Prochlorococcus marinus XMU1404: one gene and its partner. The protein of the gene in region 1 binds, or shares a complex with, the protein of each later gene. Links are inferred from orthologs where the notes say so. Each region holds a gene or a part of one and is shown in the gene's direction. Other genes may lie near its edges.

The links.
Region 2: the proteins of mrdA (region 1) and rodA are in contact, whole or in part, in a crystal structure (PDB 6PL5), measured with the Thermus thermophilus proteins. The link is inferred for Prochlorococcus marinus XMU1404 from one-to-one orthologs. Residues at the interface, in WP_223903432.1 of Thermus thermophilus: Arg4, Ile5, His6, Leu8, Ala9, Phe12, Ala15, Leu16, Leu19, Gly20, Arg22, Ala23, Trp24, Leu26, Gln27, Val28, Tyr31, Tyr34, Leu36, Leu43, Thr45, Asp47, Lys156, Gln157, Gly158, Ser160, Val184, Leu201, Glu202; in WP_223903423.1 of Thermus thermophilus: Phe161, Val165, Phe168, Val169, Leu172, Pro198, Tyr199, Glu202, Tyr211, Arg212, Asp213, Gln220, Val221, Gln223, Ser224, Ile226, Ala227, Ile228, Gly229, Ser230, Gly266, Phe267, Val270, Leu274, Tyr277, Gly278, Leu281, Phe285, Leu289, Arg297.

What each region holds. Positions count from the first base shown.
Region 1 is NZ_JAAORE010000001.1:34,890-45,264, forward strand. What follows is about bases 3,681-6,611. They hold mrdA (penicillin-binding protein 2), read left to right. Parts: upstream 3,681-4,271; coding sequence 4,272-5,951; downstream 5,952-6,611. Other genes in these bases: HA144_RS00200 (hypothetical protein), read left to right, coding at 3,681-3,891; HA144_RS00205 (hypothetical protein), read left to right, coding at 4,006-4,149; HA144_RS00215 (NAD(P)H-dependent oxidoreductase), read right to left, coding at 5,974-6,498; HA144_RS00220 (diflavin flavoprotein), read right to left, coding at 6,516-6,611. Also shown: guaA (glutamine-hydrolyzing GMP synthase), read left to right, coding at 1-1,487; HA144_RS00185 (hypothetical protein), read right to left, coding at 1,600-1,917; HA144_RS00190 (hypothetical protein), read left to right, coding at 2,079-2,261; HA144_RS00195 (PD-(D/E)XK nuclease family protein), read left to right, coding at 2,489-3,202; more of HA144_RS00200, read left to right, coding at 3,283-3,680; more of HA144_RS00220, read right to left, coding at 6,612-8,318; HA144_RS00225 (diflavin flavoprotein), read right to left, coding at 8,336-10,111; alaS (alanine--tRNA ligase), read left to right, coding at 10,232-10,375. UniProt on the Escherichia coli protein: Catalyzes cross-linking of the peptidoglycan cell wall. Responsible for the determination of the rod shape of the cell. Is probably required for lateral peptidoglycan synthesis and maintenance of the correct diameter during lateral and centripetal growth.
Region 2 is NZ_JAAORE010000003.1:437,195-447,530, reverse strand. Bases 4,914-7,805 are described here. They hold rodA (rod shape-determining protein RodA), read left to right. Parts: upstream 4,914-5,671; coding sequence 5,672-6,940; downstream 6,941-7,805. Other genes in these bases: HA144_RS08760 (sensor histidine kinase), read left to right, coding at 6,940-7,805; HA144_RS08770 (Mrp/NBP35 family ATP-binding protein), read left to right, coding at 4,914-5,663. Also shown: HA144_RS08810 (histidine phosphotransferase), read left to right, coding at 1-8; HA144_RS08805 (hypothetical protein), read left to right, coding at 1-162; HA144_RS08795 (lipid-A-disaccharide synthase-related protein), read left to right, coding at 485-1,714; HA144_RS08790 (hypothetical protein), read left to right, coding at 1,750-2,016; HA144_RS08785 (ribonuclease H-like domain-containing protein), read right to left, coding at 2,020-2,655; HA144_RS08780 (cofactor assembly of complex C subunit B), read left to right, coding at 2,820-3,377; hemF (oxygen-dependent coproporphyrinogen oxidase), read right to left, coding at 3,406-4,434; more of HA144_RS08770, read left to right, coding at 4,593-4,913; more of HA144_RS08760, read left to right, coding at 7,806-8,304; HA144_RS08755 (photosystem I reaction center subunit II PsaD), read left to right, coding at 8,417-8,839; HA144_RS08750 (anthranilate synthase component I family protein), read left to right, coding at 8,899-10,336. UniProt on the Escherichia coli protein: Peptidoglycan polymerase that is essential for cell wall elongation. Also required for the maintenance of the rod cell shape. Functions probably in conjunction with the penicillin-binding protein 2 (mrdA).

The sequences.
Region 1 (10,375 bases):
CTAATGTTTTTTCTCTTGTAGTAAGTAACTATATTTCAATAAAGGATATTCTTGACATTAATCCTAAAGGTATAATTTTGAGTGGAGGACCAAATTCGGTATATGAGGAAGATGCGCCTAAGTGTAGTGAACAAATTTTTGATCTAGGTATTCCCATTCTTGGTATTTGCTATGGAATGCAATTAATGGTTAAAGAACTTGGAGGATCTGTAACTTCCGCAACTAAAAAAGCTGAGTACGGGAGAGCTCCAATAAATATAGATTTAGAAAGTGATCTCTTTTCTAACGTAAAAGATAAATCGACAATGTGGATGAGTCATGGCGATTCAATAAATTGTTTGCCTGATGGATTTAATAAAATTGCGCATACCGAGAATACACTTCATGCAGCTATCTCAGATGATAGAAAAAAATTATATGGAGTACAATTTCATCCTGAAGTTATTCATTCAGATTATGGAATGACAGTAATTAAAAATTTTGTCTACAAAATTTCTGGTTGTATAGATGATTGGACAACAGAAACCTTTTTAGAGGAGACAATTCCGACAATCAGAGAGCAAGTTGGCAATAAGAAAGTTTTGCTTGCCTTGTCAGGAGGCGTTGATTCTTCAACTCTTGCTTTTTTGCTTAATAAAGCGGTTGGGAAACAGCTTACATGCATGTTTATAGACCAAGGTTTCATGAGAAAAGGTGAACCTGAATTTTTAATGAATTTTTTTGATAAGAAATTTCATATTAAGGTTGAATATATCAATGCTAGGGAAAGGTTTATCGCTAAATTAAAAGGGATAACCGATCCCGAGCAAAAAAGGAAAATTATTGGTGAAGAATTTATAAGAGTATTTGAAGAAGAAAGTAATAGATTGGGACCTTTTCAGTACCTAGCACAAGGTACTCTTTATCCTGATGTTATTGAAAGTGCCGGTACTAACATTGATCCTAAGACAGGTGAGAGAATAGCTGTAAAAATAAAGAGTCATCACAATGTGGGGGGATTACCAAAAGATTTACAGTTTAAATTAGTAGAGCCATTACGAAAACTTTTTAAGGATGAAGTAAGAAAATTGGGAGCTGCTTTAGGCTTGCCGGATGAAATTATAAAAAGGCATCCATTCCCAGGGCCAGGGTTAGCTATAAGAATTTTAGGAGAAGTGACTAATGAAAAACTTGATTGTTTAAGAGATGCAGACTGGATAGTAAGAGACGAAATTAAAAAAGCGGAACTTTACAATGATATTTGGCAAGCTTTTGCAGTATTGTTACCGGTTAAAACTGTAGGAGTTATGGGAGATAAAAGGACTTATGCATGGCCAATAGTTCTACGTTGTGTATCTAGTGAAGATGGTATGACCGCAGACTGGTCAAAAATTCCTTTTCAAATCTTAGAAAGAATTTCGAATAGAATCGTTAATGAAGTAGATTCAGTCAATAGAGTTGTTTATGATATTACAAGCAAACCTCCAGGAACTATTGAGTGGGAATAGTCAATAGGGTCAATATCCAGTTATAGAAACAAAAAGGAGGTTTCCCTCAGACTAAAAATTTTGTCACTATAAAGAAATCGTAGAGTTTTGAATTTTTCTACACCTTAGTAAATTAGTTTTTTATTTTTTTAATTTTTTCTAAATTCCATTTATCAAATATTAATTTCATTTCTCTTTCGTAGTATCTTACTTTCTTTGAGAAAGGTAGTTGTTGAATAATTATCCCAAAGGGAAATTTAAAAAAAGAAGAAACATAAACAATATAAAACTCAATAAAGGAAGGTTTTTTAGGAAGAGGTAAATTTTTTAAATATGCCCAATCAATGCACGGTTTGAGTTGCTTATCACTAGCAGCAATATTTTGTCGACATCTCCAGTAAGAGAATAGATAAATGCTAATAAAAATCGGTAAAGGAAGAAGTCGCAACATTAAATATCAAGGATAATTTTTCTTCTCATTAATTCTATAAATGATAGTTTGGTTTTATGAAAATTCTTGATGATACCCCAAAGCATTTCTACTCGGGTAATAATACTCTATGAATTTCAAGTTAATAGGAGGACAATATAGATATAGATCTAGGAGGTCTTATGAAACTATTCAATCAATTCAATGTCCTTCCAAGATACCTAACAGCATTTAATTATGCAGGGTTAAACTTGAATGAGACTCCACAAGAACTTGAGAAATGTACCCCTGAGTTTCAAAACTTTTGGGATAAAGAATGTAGAGAACATCCAACAAATCAAAATTGTTTAATTTACTGTGACTGAGTAATTAATTTTGAGTTTTTATTAAATACAATCTGCCTAAAAAGAGGTTTCCCTCAGGTTTCCCTCAGGAAAATGTGTGTTATTATGGGTTCAAACATGTTGGTATCACTACGTTTATGACTGCCTTATTTCTTGGTACTATAGAGTGGGAGTAAGTTATAAAAATTTTAAAAATATTTATGACTCTTATATAAAAATGAAATTCTATAAATGACATTTAAAACGTAATGAGTGAGATTATTAAATTAAGTCGATCTACTGTAGAAAAATATCTTAGCTGTCCTAGATGTTGTGTGCTTGATAAAAAATATAAAATAAATCCACCCTCATTACCTTTCACATTAAATATTGCTGTGGATAATTTATGTAAGAATGAATTTGATTATTATAGAGGCATTCAGGAGCCACATCCTTTGTTGATTGAACATGGTATTGATGCTGTCCCTTTTAAACACAAAAGTCTAGAATATTGGAGAAGTAATTTTCGAGGGATAAGGTATAAGTCAAAGGAACATCATTATGATTTCGGCGGAGCTGTAGATGATATTTGGCAGAAAAAAAATGGTGATCTTATTATTGTTGATGTAAAAGCAACATCAAGAAATCATTTTGATTGGTCAGAGACTTTTAATAAATACGAATATGCAAAAGCTTATAAGAGACAATTGGAAATGTATCAGTGGTTATTTAAAAAAAACGGTTTTAACGTTGCCAAAGAAGCTTATCTTTTATACTTTAATGGCAAGAAAAATGAAAAGCTGTTTAATAATCAATTAAATTTTGATGTACATCTAATTAGATTAGATTGTGATACAACATGGGTAGAACAAAAGATAATTGATACAGTCAATTTATTACGTTCGGATACATTCCCTAAACCATCAGTAAATTGTGAATATTGTAATTATTTGAAAAGGCGTTGGCAGTTATCGATAACTTGACACTCAATGAATTTTTTTTTAATTTCTGGAAAAATAGTGAATAAAAGATAATCTTTAATTAGAATATAAAAATTAGACTTTTGATAAAATCTAAAAATTCTGAAAGAAAGATAACTAATCATCTTCAACAAGATGTAGTTAAAGTTGCTGGTAAAACAATTTTTATTAATCCATTTTTATATTGGCGGAGGTTCGACGAAAATACCAATAGATGGCTTCGCGAACCTGGGCAAATGTCAGAGGAGCAAATTCAGCCTAATAGAAATCGTTTTTATCCAGAAATAGAGTGGGTTGATTTAAGTCTTGAGCAAAAGCTTATAAAAGATGCAACTGTTGAGATGTTTTTAAAAACTCTTGAATTGATAAGTACATTTCATCCTTCTCTTAGTTCAGGTCAGTTACTAGAGATTGAGAGAAAAATGGCGGTCATAAAAAAAATTCCTTTTGAAAAGTGGGTTACAAAATCTTTCGCTAAAAAAGCGAGATTATTAGAAAATGAAAAAAGAAAATTTCAAAGAGAAAGGTTTTTTAGTAGTTGGAGGGAATGGTTTAGTCTTGAAAATACTCAAAAGGCTGTTTTGCCATTAATAGTTACTATATTTATCTCATCATTCATTGGATGGTCATTAGGAATATCAAAAAATAGTTGTAATCCTTATTTTGAACAAAACATAAATCAATCAAATTAATTTGGTTATGGTATTTTTCAGTATCAAAATAAATTATTTATATTATTTTGAAAAAATAAATTTTTTATTTAAAATTGAATTAAATGAAATAATGAATTTAAACATCATAAGTTTATGAGTGAAAATTTGACTTCAAATAATACTGAAAATAATAACTTTCATCGAAATACTGAAGAGAGTGATTATAACAATTTATCAACTAGACTTAAAGAAATTAAAACAACCATAGCTTTATTGGAAAAAATAATATTTAAATAAAATTTATATTTTTGGTAAAAACTAGTCCTAATAAAAAACTTATTTCATTAAAAAGACAACCTTTAGTCTTACTCATTTTTTCTTCTATTTCATTTTTATTGATTTTATTTAGGTTAATCTTTTTGCAACTTTTAAATTATGAATCTTTTAAAGAAATGTCAGATGAGAATAGGATTAGACTAATTGCTTCGCAACCAATACGTGGTCGAATACTCGATAAAAGTGGTCATGTTTTAGCAGATAGTAGAGTTAAATATTCCTTAATAATAAAGCCTCAATCTATTAATAAAAGCAATTGGGAAAAGCATAAATTAAAAATTTCTGAATTTTTAAATATTGATAGCAACTTAATTCAAAAAAAATATCTTGATGGCCTAAATAATCAAAAACTTTCAGTAACTATTCTTGATGATTTAAATATAGATCAATTAATTAAATTTAAGGAAAATGAAGATGATTTACTAAGTTTTCACATAGCTACGAGATTAATTAGAAATTATCCTTATCGATCAGTTGCTGCTCATGTAATTGGTTATACTCAGCCAATTACTGAATCAGAATATAAGTTTTTATCTAAAAAGGGTTATAAATTAAATGATCTGATAGGGAGAACTGGAATCGAACATGTTTACGAAGATTTTATAAGAGGTGAATGGGGTGGAGAAATGGTTGAAGTAAATTCTTTAGGTAAATTTCAAAGATCCTTGGGTATAAAACCTCCAAAACAAGGAAAAGATATTGAATTGACCATTGATATTAATTTGCAATTAGTTGCCGAGGAAGTTCTTAAAGATAAAAAAGCTGGAGCGATAATAGTTATGGATCCAAGAGATGGTGCAATAAGAGCAATGGCAAGTAGTCCAACTTTTGATTTGAATTTTTTTTCAAAGGATTTTAAGCCTGCAAAAGAATATAATAAGTTATTTAATTCTCCTGAAAAACCTCTTTTTAATAGAGCATTAAATGCTTATGATCCAGGAAGTGTTTGGAAAATCGTAACTGCTTTAGCTGGCTTGGAAAGTGGTAAATTTCCGCGTGAGATTTTGCTTGAGACAAAACCATGTATCACTTATGGGAGCCAATGTTTTAGAGAGCATAATGATTTAGGATTTGGAGTGATAGGTTATGAAGATGCTTTGAGAGTTTCAAGTAATACATTTTTTTATCAGGTCGGATATGGTGTAGGCGTTGATGAAATTAATAAGGTCTCAAAAAAGCTTGGTTTTAGTTCTTTATCTGGAATTGAAATTTCTGAACAAGAGAATATAGGATTAGTAGCTAGTAGTCAATGGGCTAAAAATGGTAGGGGATGGGGAGAGCCAGGCAGAACTCCTTGGGTTCCTGAAGATATTGCGAGTATGTCTATTGGTCAATTTGTAGTTCAAGTTACTCCTATCCAAATAGCTAGAGCATATGCTGCGGTTGCAAATGGAGGTTATTTAGTTAAACCTCATTTAGCTAAAAAAGATGGAGATGATTTTTCTGATAAAACACCTATTAAAATTGATATTGATCCTAAAAATATTCAATTGATAAAAAGTGGTCTCAGGAAAGTAGTAGAATCAGGTACAGGCGTATCAATGAATTACGGAGTATCAAATTTACCTCCAGTTTCAGGTAAAACTGGAACTGCCGAAGATGGTGAAGGTGGTTTGGATCATGCTTGGTTTGTTTGCTTTACTCCTTCTGAAAATAGTGAATTGCTTGTAGTTGCATTTGCACAAAATACTCCTGGTGGAGGCTCCGTTCATGCACTTCCTATGGCAAGAGAAATATTAAAAGTTTGGAATGAAAAAAAATGATATTAATTTTAAGTTTTAAAGTTTATGTTCTTAATCTTTTCATTTGTAACAGTCTTTGAATAATATCTTCAATAGTTTTGGTATCTATCGGTTTACTATATGAAGATAAAAGTTGTCTCCCTAATACCTGGCTTCCTAAATGCACTAGTTGAATGCGTAATGAAGTAAGTAATTCTAAGCCTATGCCGCCAGAAAATGTTGCGATTGCAATTGGTTGACCATTAAATAAATTTCTAAAGTCATCTCCCGAAATAGAGAGCCACGCTATGAAGTTAGAGAGAATAGGAGGTATAGATCCATTATATTCAGGAGCACAAATCACCCATTTTTTAATCGCGAAAAGCTTTTTTTTAATTTCTTTTATTTCAGCTGGAATATTTTCTTTACTGTGAATTCGTGGATTAAATAGTGGAATGTCAAGAGTGGTAAGATCCAAAATTTCAGAACTTACTTTCATTTCAATACTTTTTTCTAGAAATTTTTCAGAAAGTTCTAGATTTTTACCGCAACTAGCCGAAATGATTATTAGATCTTTTGATTCAGTCATAAATTAAATAAATAAATTTAATAGTTAGCACCAGTTTTACGGTGATGCACTGCTGTTAAACTATCGGATTTTAATATATTACCGTGAAGGACTTCGGCGTATATCACCCAATGATCTCCACATTCCATTCTCTCTTTTACAGAAGCATCTAACCATGCTAGAGAATCTGGAATAATTATCTGTTCATTAGGCGTTAATTTAATATTTAATCCTTCAAATCTATCTTCTCCTGGAGAAAAGGGTTTAGTGAATCTTTTCAAAGGTTCTTTAAAATCTTTTTCACTTAAAATATTTAAAGCAAAAGAATCTCCAATTTGAAGGAGAGACTCTACCGATCTATCTTTTGCTACTGCAATACTTAATCCAGGCGGGGAAAAACTTGCTTGACTAACCCAAGATGCAAGCATAGCCCCTCTGATATTGTTCTCATCTTTTCCTTTGGATGCAGTTAGAACGCAAAGTGAGCCAATTACCCTTCCAAGAGCTTGTAACTTTGGATCCGTTTTGCTTGTTATCATTCCTGTATCTGACTTTCTGGGTTTTTTCTTTGCCTTTTTTATAATTTTTCTCCCAAAGTGAGTTCCTATTTCTTCTAACTCTTTAATCTTGGGTTTATTTGGACTGAATTTAATTCTTATAGGGTCAAAACTAAACTTAAAACCACCGTCTTTTAGTTTTGATTCAAGTAAATCAATTGCTTCCCCGCTCCAGCCAAAACTACCAAAAATCCCTACCGGTTTATCTCTATTACCCTCTGATAACAATGTTCCAAGTGCGCTGACTATAGGAGTTGGGGCGTGACCACCTAGTGTGGGAGATCCTATTAAATATCCATCGGCATTTTGGATAGATTTTATAAGTTCATCATTAGGCGTGAATTCACAATTAATACTTTCGACTTCAACTGAAGTTCTATTTATACCTTTAGCTAATGCATCACCTATTGAGGCTGTATTTCCATATGCACTTGCATATATCAGAGCGATTTTAGGATTATTTGTTGTGAGATTTTCGCCCCATCTAATGTAGTCATTTAAAAAGCTCTTTAAGCTATATTCGATAGCGGGACCGTGTAACGGTGCAATAGTTTTAATGTCGTAATCTGCAATTTTTTCAGTTATTGATACTACTTGATTAGACATAGGTGCCATTAAGCAATCATAAAAATGTTTCCTATCAATTTCTGTACTAACTCGATTTGTTTCAGACCAATCTTCAGATGCAATATGAGCCGAGAAAATTTTTTCACTTATAAGTATTTCTTGATTACGTTCATAAATTATCAAACCCCCAGGCCAACGTGCTGTTGGAATAGGAACCAACTCCAATGAAATGTTATCTAATTCTAAATTAAGTTCTTTTTTGATTATGTTTATTTCAGGTAATTTAATTTCAACAAAGTTTTTTAAGGTAGGATTTCTTTGATTCCAAAGTTCGCTAATAAGTTTATAACCTGGATTAGAGCAAGTAATAGTAGTGTTTTGAAATTGGGTACTTATATTTTTTATAGTTTCAATAATTTGTGGATTGATATGTCCAGATATGACGTTAATTTTTTTTAATTTATATTGATTAAAAACGTTAAAGATTATCTCATTAAATGAATTTAAATATTGCTTTTCAGGTGGATGAATAATAAAAAGTTCTTCATTATTTCTTATTAAAAAAGTGTTAAAAGAGGTTCCTTTTTCGAGATTAAATTCAAGTTCAAATTTTTCTTTATTGTGGTCTAAAAATCGGATACAAGTAAAATTGTCGGTAATTTCAAATTTTGATAAGTTTTGATTTTTTAATAGTAAGCTTGTATGAATTTCGATCATTTTTAAAAATTATTTTTCTAATAGTGATTGGCAACTTTCCTGTGATGAACAGCTGTTTTGCATGACAAATCTGAGACATTGCCATCTTCGACAATTCCGTAAATTATCCAATGATCTGGAGTTTCTAATCTGGAGCTCACTTTACAATCTAAAAAGGCAAGTGAATCTGAGAGGACTGGTCCTCCCTCTGCGATGTTGCTAATTATATCTACATCAGCAAATCTATCAGCTCCTGGAGCAAATCTTTTTAAAAAATGTCTGAACATTTTTTGATAGTTATCTTCTCTCAAGATATTCACAACAAAACCTTTGCCAACTTGCATATATGATTCAATGGCTCTATCTTTTGCTACAGCAACTGTAATACCTGGTGGAGAAAAACTTGCTTGACTAACCCAACTAGCTACCATCGCACTTTGTCTAAATGTTGAACCTTCTCCTTGGCTCGATGTAACTACATATAATCCTCCACTTAACCTACCTAAAGCTTTATCTAAATTTGAATCAAGGCTTTTCATAGAGGCAATATTTTTCTTTTTGTTGATCAATTGACCCAAGTCAGTTCCAGCTTCTTCGAATTGTTGATAAACAATAGGATCTGGAATGTTTTTAACTCTTAAAGGAGAGAAAGCTTCTTTTTGTCCAAGTTCTCTTAATTTATTTGCTAAAGAATCTATTGGTTCATCATTTCCACCAAATGCATCATAGATAGCTGTAAATTGTTTTGGTTTTAGCGCTGCAAATAAAGTACCAAGAGATTCTTTTAATTCATTATCTGAATTTACTGGCCATGTGGGTATGACTACTGCTTTTGATTCCGAAATTAAGCTTGTTAATTCTTGGGGGTCAGATGATCTTAAATCAATTAATTGGACCTGTGCATCTGCTTTACTTATTCCATGAGATATTGATTGACTTAGTCGATCACAATAACCATAGTCGCTTATATAGCAGACCGATACAAAATCATTACCTTTGCTTTTATTGCTACTCCATTCTAGATATTTCCCTTTCCAAAAATTAACTTGATTATGAAGCAATGGCCCATGACCTACGGCTATAGTTTTTAATTCAGGTAGCTTATCTATTCTTTTAATTGCCTGCAGAACGCTTCTAGCGTTTGGACCCATTAGGCAATCGTAATAAAAACGAAAATCATCATATATTTCTTTTTGATCAGTGTCAAAAAATTCTTCAGAACAATAATGGAGTCCAAATGCATCGCATGTGTAGAGAACATGAGTGCTGTGGTCATATGAAAAAATTGTATCTGGCCAATGTAAATTTGGTGCGCTTATAAATTCAATATTATGTTCTAAACCGCTATTAGGATTAGTTCCGAGATTTAAAAATTCTCCACTTTTGACTTCTAGACGCTTAAAGGGAATATGTATTTGGTCTTCAATAAATTTAAGAGCTAATTTTGATCCAACGATTATGATATTTTGGTTTAATTCTAAAAGATTACCTATTAAACCAGAATGATCAGGTTCTGTATGGCTTGTAATTAGATAATCTACTTCTTGTGGATTTACCTTTTTGAGTAATTCTTCAAACCATAATTCCTCGAACTTTGCATGACTAGTATCAATAATTGCTAGTTTTTCGCCTTTAATTATAAAACTATTGTAAGTTGTTCCATTTCTTAAGCCAAATTCAATATCAAATCTACTGCGATCCCAATCCAAAGATCTTATGGCACAAGAATCATCAGTAAAGTTTTGAGATTGAACGGTCAACTTGTTATTTATTTGTGCCAATTTAGAATTACTTGTCTGGGCAGAGGCTAGCATAGGACAAATCGCGTTATAGAATAACTTTAGTTATGTAGAATATAAATTCGCGTGATTATTCTTGCGAAATAACCGAAATTACGCTTTTCTTTAATTTTTTGTTCTTTTTATTCTGGATAAATGACATCTCAACTAATAAAAAAAATAGTTACTGGAGATGAAATAAGAAGTGCTTTTTTAAAATTTTACAGTGAAAAATTACATAAAATCATTCCAAGTGCATCTTTAATTCCAGATGATCCTACGGTTATGCTCACAATTGCT
Region 2 (10,336 bases), on another replicon or contig:
CTATTTGATTCAACACAAGAGTTAATAAGTTTTAAAGACCAAAATAATTCAAAAATTAACCTTACTTCAGAGAAAGATCCAATTTTATGTAATCATTGCAAAAGGACTGCATCAAATGGTGTTAGATGTTTAGGAATGTGTGTAGCAGATAATGATTACTAAAATAATTCAAATTTAGATACAAATAATCTGATGAAAATAATTAATAAATCCCTTTAATTTTAATTATTAATGAATATAAGGTATTATTTATCAATAATAAAAAAAGATTATTTTTCTATATGGCTATAAGTAATTGAAACTTGATATCCTTCATTTGAAATTGAAGTTCTTCGAAAACTTCATAATTAAATGCGTAAAAAAATTAAAGAAGGCGGCACCCAGATTCGAACTGGGGATAAAGGATTTGCAATCCTCTGCCTTACCACTTGGCCATGCCGCCGAGAAAGATTCGATTAAGTCTTTTTATGATCTTAACAGTAAGGTGTCTCATTCTCTATTAATTATATGCAATGGTCATGGAGAAGATGTAATAGCATCGGAAATAATAAAAAGATTACTGAAAAAAATAAAAAATAAAAATATTGAAGTTTTACCGTTAGTAGGAAATGGAGATGTATTTAATTCCATAAAATCAAAGAATTTTCGTAAAATAGGATTTTTAAAAGAGCTGCCTAGTGGAGGTTTTAGTAATCAAAGTCTGAAGGGATTTGTGCTTGATTTGTTTGCAGGATTTTTAATCGATAATTTAAGAAATTTTCTAATTGTAAGAAAGAAGTCAAAACATAATTGCAAAATTATTGCAGTAGGAGATTTCTTGCCATTACTTTACGCTTGGAGTTCAGAATGCGAATTTAGTTTTATTGGAACTCCCAAAAGTGATCATACTTGGAGTAGTGGCCCAGGTTGGGATTTAAGCGATTTTTATCATAAGTTGAAAGGTTCTGAATGGGATCTATGGGAAATGTTTTTAATGAAATCTCCAAGATGTAAAAATTTAATTATGAGAGATAAAATTACAGCTAATAATTTAAATAGAAAAAATATTGATGCAAAATACTTGGGTAATCCAATGATGGATTTTGTTAATGCAACAAACGAGAAGATATCAAATATTATTTCTTTTAAAAGGATTATTTTATTAGTTGGAAGTAGATACCCTGAAGCTCTCAAGAATCTTGATAATTTTCTGAATTGTTTGCAAGATTTTCATTTATCAAAGGATTTGGTAATACTTTTGCCTTTGAGCATTAATGCGAATGTGATTCAAATTCAAAGTTATTTAAACAAATATGGTTTTATAAAACAGAGTAAAGTTAAATTTCTAATTGATGAAGATTCAGTATGGAAAAAAAAAGATCAATATGTAGTGATTGGAAAAGGTAAATTCAATTCATGGGCCAATATGGCAGAGGTTGGCCTTTCTAATGCAGGAACTGCTACAGAGCAAATTGCTGGTCTTGGAATTCCATCTCTTTCTCTACCGGGACCTGGACCACAATTTACAAAATCATTTGCAAAAAGGCAATCAAGATTATTAGGAGGCAGTGTGTTGGTTTGCAAGAACAAAAAAATTCTTTTAAAACGTTTAAGTTTACTTTTGAAAGGAAAAGTTGATAGGTTAGAACAAGCAAAAATTGGAAAAAAAAGAATGGGGGAATCGGGAGCAAGTAAGAAAATCGTAGATGCGATAAACCTTAATTTGTTATCTTAGTAAATGGCACTAACTTATTAATTATTAATTCTTTTATGTATCCAATAAATGATCGGCAATATCTAAAAATTTGTGCAGAGATTGCAAAACTTATGAGTATAAGCTTATCCTCTGCTAAAAAGAAAGTAGAAATTCAAATTGCAAAAGAAGGTTCGAAAACTATTCAAGAAAAAATACAAGTTGCGCAAAATGTCTTAAAAATTTGTGAGAAAAATGATGGAGATAAATTAAGTTCTTCAAGAATACTTGATAAGCTTATGGAAACTCTTGATGGTGAAGATAATTTTTTAACTGAAGATTGATTTTTAATGTTCAAATATATTTGAAAATTTAAGTATGTCTAAATCAGCATGTACAGAAACTGTTTCGAAACATTTTTGAGCTAATTCATATCTATTCTCTCTTTCTAAGATAACCTTTAATTTATGCATAGCTTCAATTAAATATCTAACATCATTTGCTGCATAATCTAATTGATCTTTTGTTAAATCTTCGTTGCTACCCCAGTCACTACTTTGTGAGCTTTTGTCCAGTTCTATACCTAACAATTCATTAATTAAATCCTTTAAACCGTGTTTGTTTGTATAAGTTCTTGCCAACTTACTAGCAATTTTTGTACAAAAAATATTTTTTGTATTAATTTTAAGATTGCATTTTAGAGCTGCTACATCAAATCTCGCATAGTGAAATATTTTAGTAATTTTGTCATCTTCAAGAAGTGCTTTTAAATGAGGCGAAGAAGAAGTATTAAGTTCGATTTTTATACAAGATGTTTTTTTGAATTCATTGCATATTTGTACTAAACAGAGTCTATCTCTTCCATGAATTAAACCCATTGCTTCAGTGTCAATAGCTAGGTAGGATGATTTTTTATAAAGATTGTATAAATCTGCTGTTAAATCGCTATAAAGAAGATCAATATTTTTATTTTCAATAGTCATTTTTAAAAAGTATCCGTAATAATTTAATATTTAGAATATTACTTAAGATTTTATTTAATTAAGAATTTTCATCTAATAAAAATATTTTACAGAATAATTCTCAAAAATTATAATATGATGTAACTTTAATTTTTATTCTCGGGTTTCTAGAAAAAATTTATTTAATGTCCTATTCCTTAAATTCAACATTATTGCTAACAATTCTCTTGGCCATAGGATTATTTTTTTTTCTTAAGGCTTCGAGTAAAGATAGAACAACCATCGTTGAGATTTCATCTTCTCAGCAGCCAGTTAAGGTTTTAAATGGTTTATGTGAATGGCTTAATTTGAGGGGATGGAAGCAAACAGGAGGAGATTTTGAACAAAGAATTTTAATATTCAAGGGTCAAGTTATTTCTAGTAAATTTTTAGCAATTTTTTTAGGTTTTCTTGGCGGTTTTGGTTCTTGTGCTTTGGGATTAGTAATTATTCAAATATATCCTGAATTAGGTTGGTGGCCTATTCTTTTGGGATTAATTGGTGGCCCTTTGTCTGGAATTGTTTATTTTAAAAAATCAGCAAGAGAGGAGAAATTTGAATTAAGGTTGATCAACGAAAACGAAAATGATTCAACTTTCATGAGACTAAGAGCTCATAGGGATGAATTAATCTCTTTAGAAAATGAACTTGGCGAAAAACTTCAATTGAAAAGTGACGGTTCTTTATTTAAAACACCTATTTAAGATACTTTAAAAAATTATTCGATGATTTTTAATTAAAAATATTATTATCTATACAGAATTTCTCGAGCTCTTTATCATTTAACCAATCTTGGGGTTTTGTAAAAATTGATGTGAGAAACTCCTCTCGAGAACCCTTTTTAGGTTTATATCCATATTCCCATCTAGCTAAAGGCGGTAAGGACATTAATATAGATTCAGTTCTACCATTTGTTTGTAGTCCAAAAATCGTCCCTCTATCCCAAACTAAATTGAATTCGACATATCTACCTCTTCGATATAACTGGAATTCTCTTTCATGAGAAGTATATTTTTGAGAAGCTCTGTGTTCAACAATTGGTAGATAAGAGGGTAGGAATGCTTGCCCACAGTTTTCCGCTAAAGAAAATAAATTATCCCAGTTTAAATTAGTTTTGCCAATATTTTCTGAAGCTTTTGATGCCTCTCCATTTTGATTATTTCCTCTATAGATATTGCCTGAACCATCTTGATAATCATAAAAAATACCTCCTATGCCTCTAGATTCATTTCTATGCTTCAAGAAAAAATATTCATCACACCATGGTTTGAAAACTTTATGCAAATCTTTATCAACTTTCTCACAAGCTTTTTTATGCTCTTTATGAAAATTCCTCACATCAGAAAGATAAGGATAAAAAGGGGTTAAGTCTGCACCTCCACCAAACCACCAAACAGGACCAGCTTCGAAATAACGATAATTTAGATGAACTGTAGGAATATAGGGATTCTTAGGATGCAATACCATAGAAGTACCTGTAGCAAACCATTCATGACCTTTAGCTTCGGGCCTCTGAGAGATTATTGATTGAGGCAACTCTTTCCCATATACTTCAGAAAAATTTACTCCTGCTTGCTCAAAAATTGAACCGTTTTTTAATACTCTTGATCTTCCACCACCACCTTCGTCTCTTAGCCAAGACTCTTCGATAAATTTTCCTTTGCCATCTATATTTTCAAGGCCCGTACAAATTTTGTCTTGTAGAGTTAATAAGAGATTTTTAGTTTTTTCTCTCGAGCTTTTAGGAGGTTCTTTGAACATGTATTTAGTAAATCTTGAAGAAAAAAAATTTTTGGTTAATTATAAGTTTCCCTTTATAATTTCTCTTAGGGGGTCCTTATTTACTATTATTTGATAGTTCGACATAGTTCTTAATCTTTTAAACAGTCGACTACCTTGCCAAAATATTTAAAAATTTAATGACCACAATAGAAGATGCGAATTTTGCTTTACAAAAAGTTCTAGATGCTGGATCAAAGAAAAATGTAATTGAATTAGCTTGGATTAAAAACGTAAGAGTAACTATACCAAGAGTAATCGTAACACTATCATTACCATCATTTGCAAATTCTCAGAGAGATAGAATCGTACAAGAGGTTCGTAAAATATTACTAGATTTTGAAGATATTGAAGATGTTCAAATAGAGATAGATAATAATCTTTCCAAAACAGAATCTAAAACCGAAAGTAATGGTTCTGAATTGCAGAGGATTGATGGCATAAGACATATCATTGCTGTTAGCAGTGGTAAAGGTGGAGTTGGGAAAAGTACAATTGCAGTTAATCTTGCTTGTTCATTAGCTAAATTAGGCTTAAAAACTGGTTTACTGGATGCGGATATTTATGGACCTAATACTCCTTTAATGATGGGAGTCGCCGAACAGAATCCAAAGGTTACAGAAGGTAGTGGTACTGATCAAAGATTAATACCTATAAATAAATATGGAATTTCATTAGTATCAATGGGTTTCCTCATTGAAGAAGGTCAGCCAGTTATATGGAGAGGACCAATGCTAAATAGTATTATCCGTCAATTTCTATATCAAGTTGAATGGAATAATCTTGATTTTTTGGTTATTGACTTGCCTCCAGGAACAGGAGATGCTCAAATATCCCTTTCGCAATCTGTGCCTATTTCTGGAGCTATTGTTGTAACAACTCCACAACAAGTATCTTTGCAAGATGCAAGGAGGGGATTAGCAATGTTTAAACAACTTGGCGTACCATTATTAGGAATTGTAGAAAATATGTCAGTATTTATTCCGCCAGATATGCCAAGTAAAAAATATGAAATTTTTGGTAAAGGTGGTGGACAAACATTAGCGAAAGAAAATGACTTACCATTATTAGCCCAAATACCTATTGAAATTCCTGTTGTTGATGAAAGCAATAAAGGAATACCAATCTCAATTAGCCAGCCAAAGAAAGAAAGTTCTATTGAATTTAATAATTTAGCACAATTGATTAAAAATCATTTTGTTTATAGATAATTGAATTGATGTTTAGGAGAATTTCTTTATTAAATAAGAGAGGATCTTTACAAAAAAAAGACAGTTTTAATAGAGGATACTTATTTTCTCCACTACTTTTAATTCCCCTTTTTTTCGTTGTTATTTCGGGTTTTTTAATTAAAAGTATTCAAGGTGAATTTTTAGTATCGAATTATTTGAGTCATATCTTAACTGGTTTTTTAGGTTATTTTTTGGCATTTTTTATTTCTTATATACCGTTAGAGAGAATTAGAAAGTATTTGATCCCATTATATTTTTGTACTTTAATATCCTTATTTCTAATTTATTTTTTTGGGATCTCAGTTTCCGGTGCTCAAAGGTGGCTAAACTTGGGCATCTTTTCTTTTCAGCCTTCAGAAGTCGCAAAATTAAGTACTGTATTAACTCTTGCTTTAGTGCTTGACAGAAAAATAATCTTAACAATAAAAGACTTAGTATTGCCCTTTTTAGTAGTTATTGTTCCATGGTTATTAATTTTTTTTCAACCCGACTTAGGCACCTCTTTAGTTTTATTAGTTTTGACAGGTGTGATGCTCTATTGGTCTCAAATGCCTATAGAGTGGATTTTGATATTAATCTTTTGTATTGTTACTTCAATATTATATTTAACCTCACCAACTCTTCTTATTTTCTGGATTCCGTTTATGGGATATCTTGCTTATAGATCTTCGAAAAATAAAATTATTTTTTCTGCTCTCTCTATTTCGTTTCATTTATTAGTTGCAAAATTGACACCAATATTATGGCAATATGGCTTAAAAGATTATCAAAAAGATAGATTAGTTTTGTTTTTAGATCCAAATAGAGATCCATTAGGTGGCGGATATCATTTGATTCAGAGTCAAATTGCAATTGGTTCTGGTGGTCTTTGGGGTACTGGTTTGTTACAAGGTAAACTAACTAATTTGCAATTCATACCAGAACAACATACTGATTTTATATTCAGCGCTTTAGGCGAAGAGTTGGGCTTTGTAGGATGCATGATAGTTTTATTTATGTTCTTCTTTTTGATTAAGAAACTTATTGATACTGCAAAAATTGCTAGGACAAACTTTGAATCTCTAATCGTAATTGGAATCGCCGCAACTTTTTTATTTCAAATAATAATAAACTTATTTATGACTATTGGATTAGGACCAGTTACTGGAATTCCCCTCCCTTTTATGAGTTACGGTAGAACGGCATTAGTGATTAATTTTATATCTATTGGATTTGTCTTATCTATATTGAAACGTTCAAGAAAACTCAGAATTTAATGGAATCAAAAATAACGATAAAAAAGATTCAAGACCTCTTGATTAAAGGAGTTCAAACAATACATGTTGATGATGATACCTCTAGAAGAATGTGGTGGGCCTCTTTAGAAGTTATTCAAAAAGATTTTCTCTCTCAGAATTGCCAGCAGGGAGGTATTTGGGTCGCATCTCCTTTGCCTGCTCTTAACGATAAAAAATTTTTTAAAAAACTTAATGGCTGGTTGTGGTCTCCGGAGGGGTTCCCATACTTTCAAAAAGAGAATGCAGGTTTTTTACCAGTTAATCATTCAGCTAAAATAAAAAATGATTTAAATTTTATTAGTAATTATAAAGTCTTAAATCTTAGTCAAAAAGATGGTTATGAACCATTTTTAATGATTATTACACCAAATTTTCAATGTATCTTATCAATAATAGGCGAAAAAGATAAGAAAATCCTATTAATGAAATGTGATGAAGAAAGCTTAAAAATTTCAATTGAATTAATACATGCGAAATTAAATCAAGAAAATTATGATGAAGGGGTTAAATTTCGTCAAGCAATTAATAATTTGGGCATGCTTAATATTAATAATCAATTTGAAAAAATTTTTTGGCCTACATTATCAGCAAAATTAGCAAAGTTGGGGCCAAACCACAACATACAAAATTATTTAAAAAATGATGAACAAAATGAGAAAATAACTGAAGCAAAATTGTTACGAGCAATTTCTCACGAAGTAAGGACTCCTTTAGCCACTATTAGAACCCTAATAAGTTCTACTTTGAAAAAATATAATATGGATGAATCCATGAGAAATCGTTTAATTCAAATAGATAATGAATGCAATGAACAAATAGATAGATTCGGTTTAATCTTTAATGCGGCAGAATTAGTCAGTAACGAAAGTCCTTCATCAAATAACTTGGCAAAAATCAACTTAGCTGAAATTTTTAATAAACTTTCTCCTCTATGGAATAAACAATTAAACCGACGTGGAATATCTTTAAAGATAGACATTCCCAGTCAACTCCCTCAAATTTTGAGTGATTCTGAAAAATTAGAATTAATGTTAAGGGGATTAATTGATAAAAATACTAGAGGGTTACATGAGGGTAGTACATTGATTTTAGAATTAAGACCGGCAGGTCAAAAACTGAAACTTCAACTAAAAGTACAGAAATTAAATAGTAAGAATAAAGAAATACCAAAAATAGATAATGGGTCTGATTTGGGACCTGTTTTAAATTGGAATCCTCAAACCGGTAGCCTACAACTAAGTCAGAACGCTACTCAAAAGTTGTTAGCTAGTTTAGGAGGACATGTCACACAAAGGCGTGATGCCGGTTTGACAGTATTTTTTCCCATTTCAGATTCAAATTAAAATAAAGCAATAAATTTTACTTTTATTAAATAATGTAGAAACTTTTCCATTAATTATGAAATTTGTAAAATATGAATGCTAATTTCTTATTATAAATAACTCAAAATCTAGGATGACTGAAACTTTAGTTGGTCAATTTCCAAAGCATATAGGAAGTACTGGTGGTTTATTAAACTCAGCAGAAACTGAAGAAAAATATGCAATTGTATGGAAAAGTACGAAAGAACAAGCATTTGAATTGCCTACAGGCGGTGCCGCTATCATGCATGAAGGTGATAATTTAATGTACTTTGCAAGAAAAGAACAATGCCTCGCTTTGGGAACACAATTACGAGCTTTTAAACCAAGAATTGAGGATTTTAAAATCTATAGAATTTTTCCAGGTGGAGATATTGAATTTTTACATCCTAAAGATGGAGTCTTTCCTGAGAAAGTTAACGAAGGCAGAGAAAAAGTAGGCCATAACCCAAGAAGAATAGGTGAGAATCCTAATCCAGCTGGGTTGAAATTCACAACTAAGAATACTTTTGATTAACTTCTTTAAAGTTGATATAAAAAAAGAATTTATTTATAATTTGGGTTGACATTATAAGTATGATCAGCTCTCAGAAAGATAGTTTTTTTAAAGCTTACAAAGAAGGTAAAAATTTTATACCTATCACTCAAACTTGGCCTGCTGATTTAGAAACCCCATTATCAACTTGGTTAAAATTATCCTCGCAAGATTCTCATGGTGTTTTCCTTGAGTCTGTAGAAGGTGGGGAAAGTTTGGGTAGATGGAGTATTGTGGCTACTAAACCTCTCTGGGAAGCGGTTTGTAACGGCGAAGAAATAGTGAAAACTTGGAATAATGGAAAAACTGAAATTTATAAAGGAGATCCTTTTGATATTTTAAGAACTTGGACAAAAGAATATAAGTCAACCATGCTTGATAACTTACCATCAATTGGACAATTATATGGCTCTTGGGGATATGAACTAATCAATCGAATAGAACCAAGTGTTCCAATTAATGAAATGTCAGAAAACAATATTCCTTATGGCTCTTGGATGTTTTTTGATCAGTTAGTTGTTTTTGATCAAATAAAAAGATGTATTACTGCAGTTGTTTATGCAGATACAACTTCTTCTAAAGATTCTTCTATTGAAGAGGTGTATCAAAACTCAATTTCTAAAATTCAGGAAACTAGAAATTTAATGAGAGTCCCTCTAAAAGAAAATGAGTTTTTAGATTGGAATGAAAATGATAATATGAACTTAAATCTTGAAAGTAATTGGAAGAAAAAAGATTTTGAGGATGCAGTTCTCTCTGCAAAAGAATTTATAAGAAAAGGAGATATTTTCCAAATAGTTATAAGTCAAAGATTCCAAACTAAAGTAAATAACGATCCCTTTAATTTGTATAGAAGTTTGAGGATGGTTAATCCATCTCCATACATGTCATTTTTTGATTTTGGCTCATGGTATCTGATAGGCTCAAGTCCTGAAGTAATGGTTAAAGCTGAAAAAAATAAATATAGTCAAATTGTTGCAAGTTTAAGACCAATAGCTGGAACAAGACCTAGAGGTATTGATAATCAACAAGACATAGAATTAGAAAAGGATTTATTAAAAGATCCGAAAGAGATAGCTGAGCATGTAATGCTTATTGATCTTGGGAGAAATGATCTTGGAAGAGTTTGTGAAATTGGTACTGTGAAGGTTAAAGATTTAATGGTTATTGAGAAATATTCACATGTTATGCATATAGTTAGTGAAGTTGAGGGAATCTTAAAAAACAGTGCTGATGTATGGGATTTACTAAAAGCATCTTTCCCCGCTGGGACAGTAACTGGTGCGCCAAAAATAAGAGCTATGCAATTGATTAATCACTTTGAAAAAGATGCTAGGGGCCCATATGCAGGTGTTTACGGATCTATTGATATTAACGGTGCATTAAATACCGCAATTACTATAAGAACAATGATAGTTAGGCCCACAAAAGATGGGAAATATGATGTTTCAGTTCAGGCAGGAGCTGGAATAGTTGCTG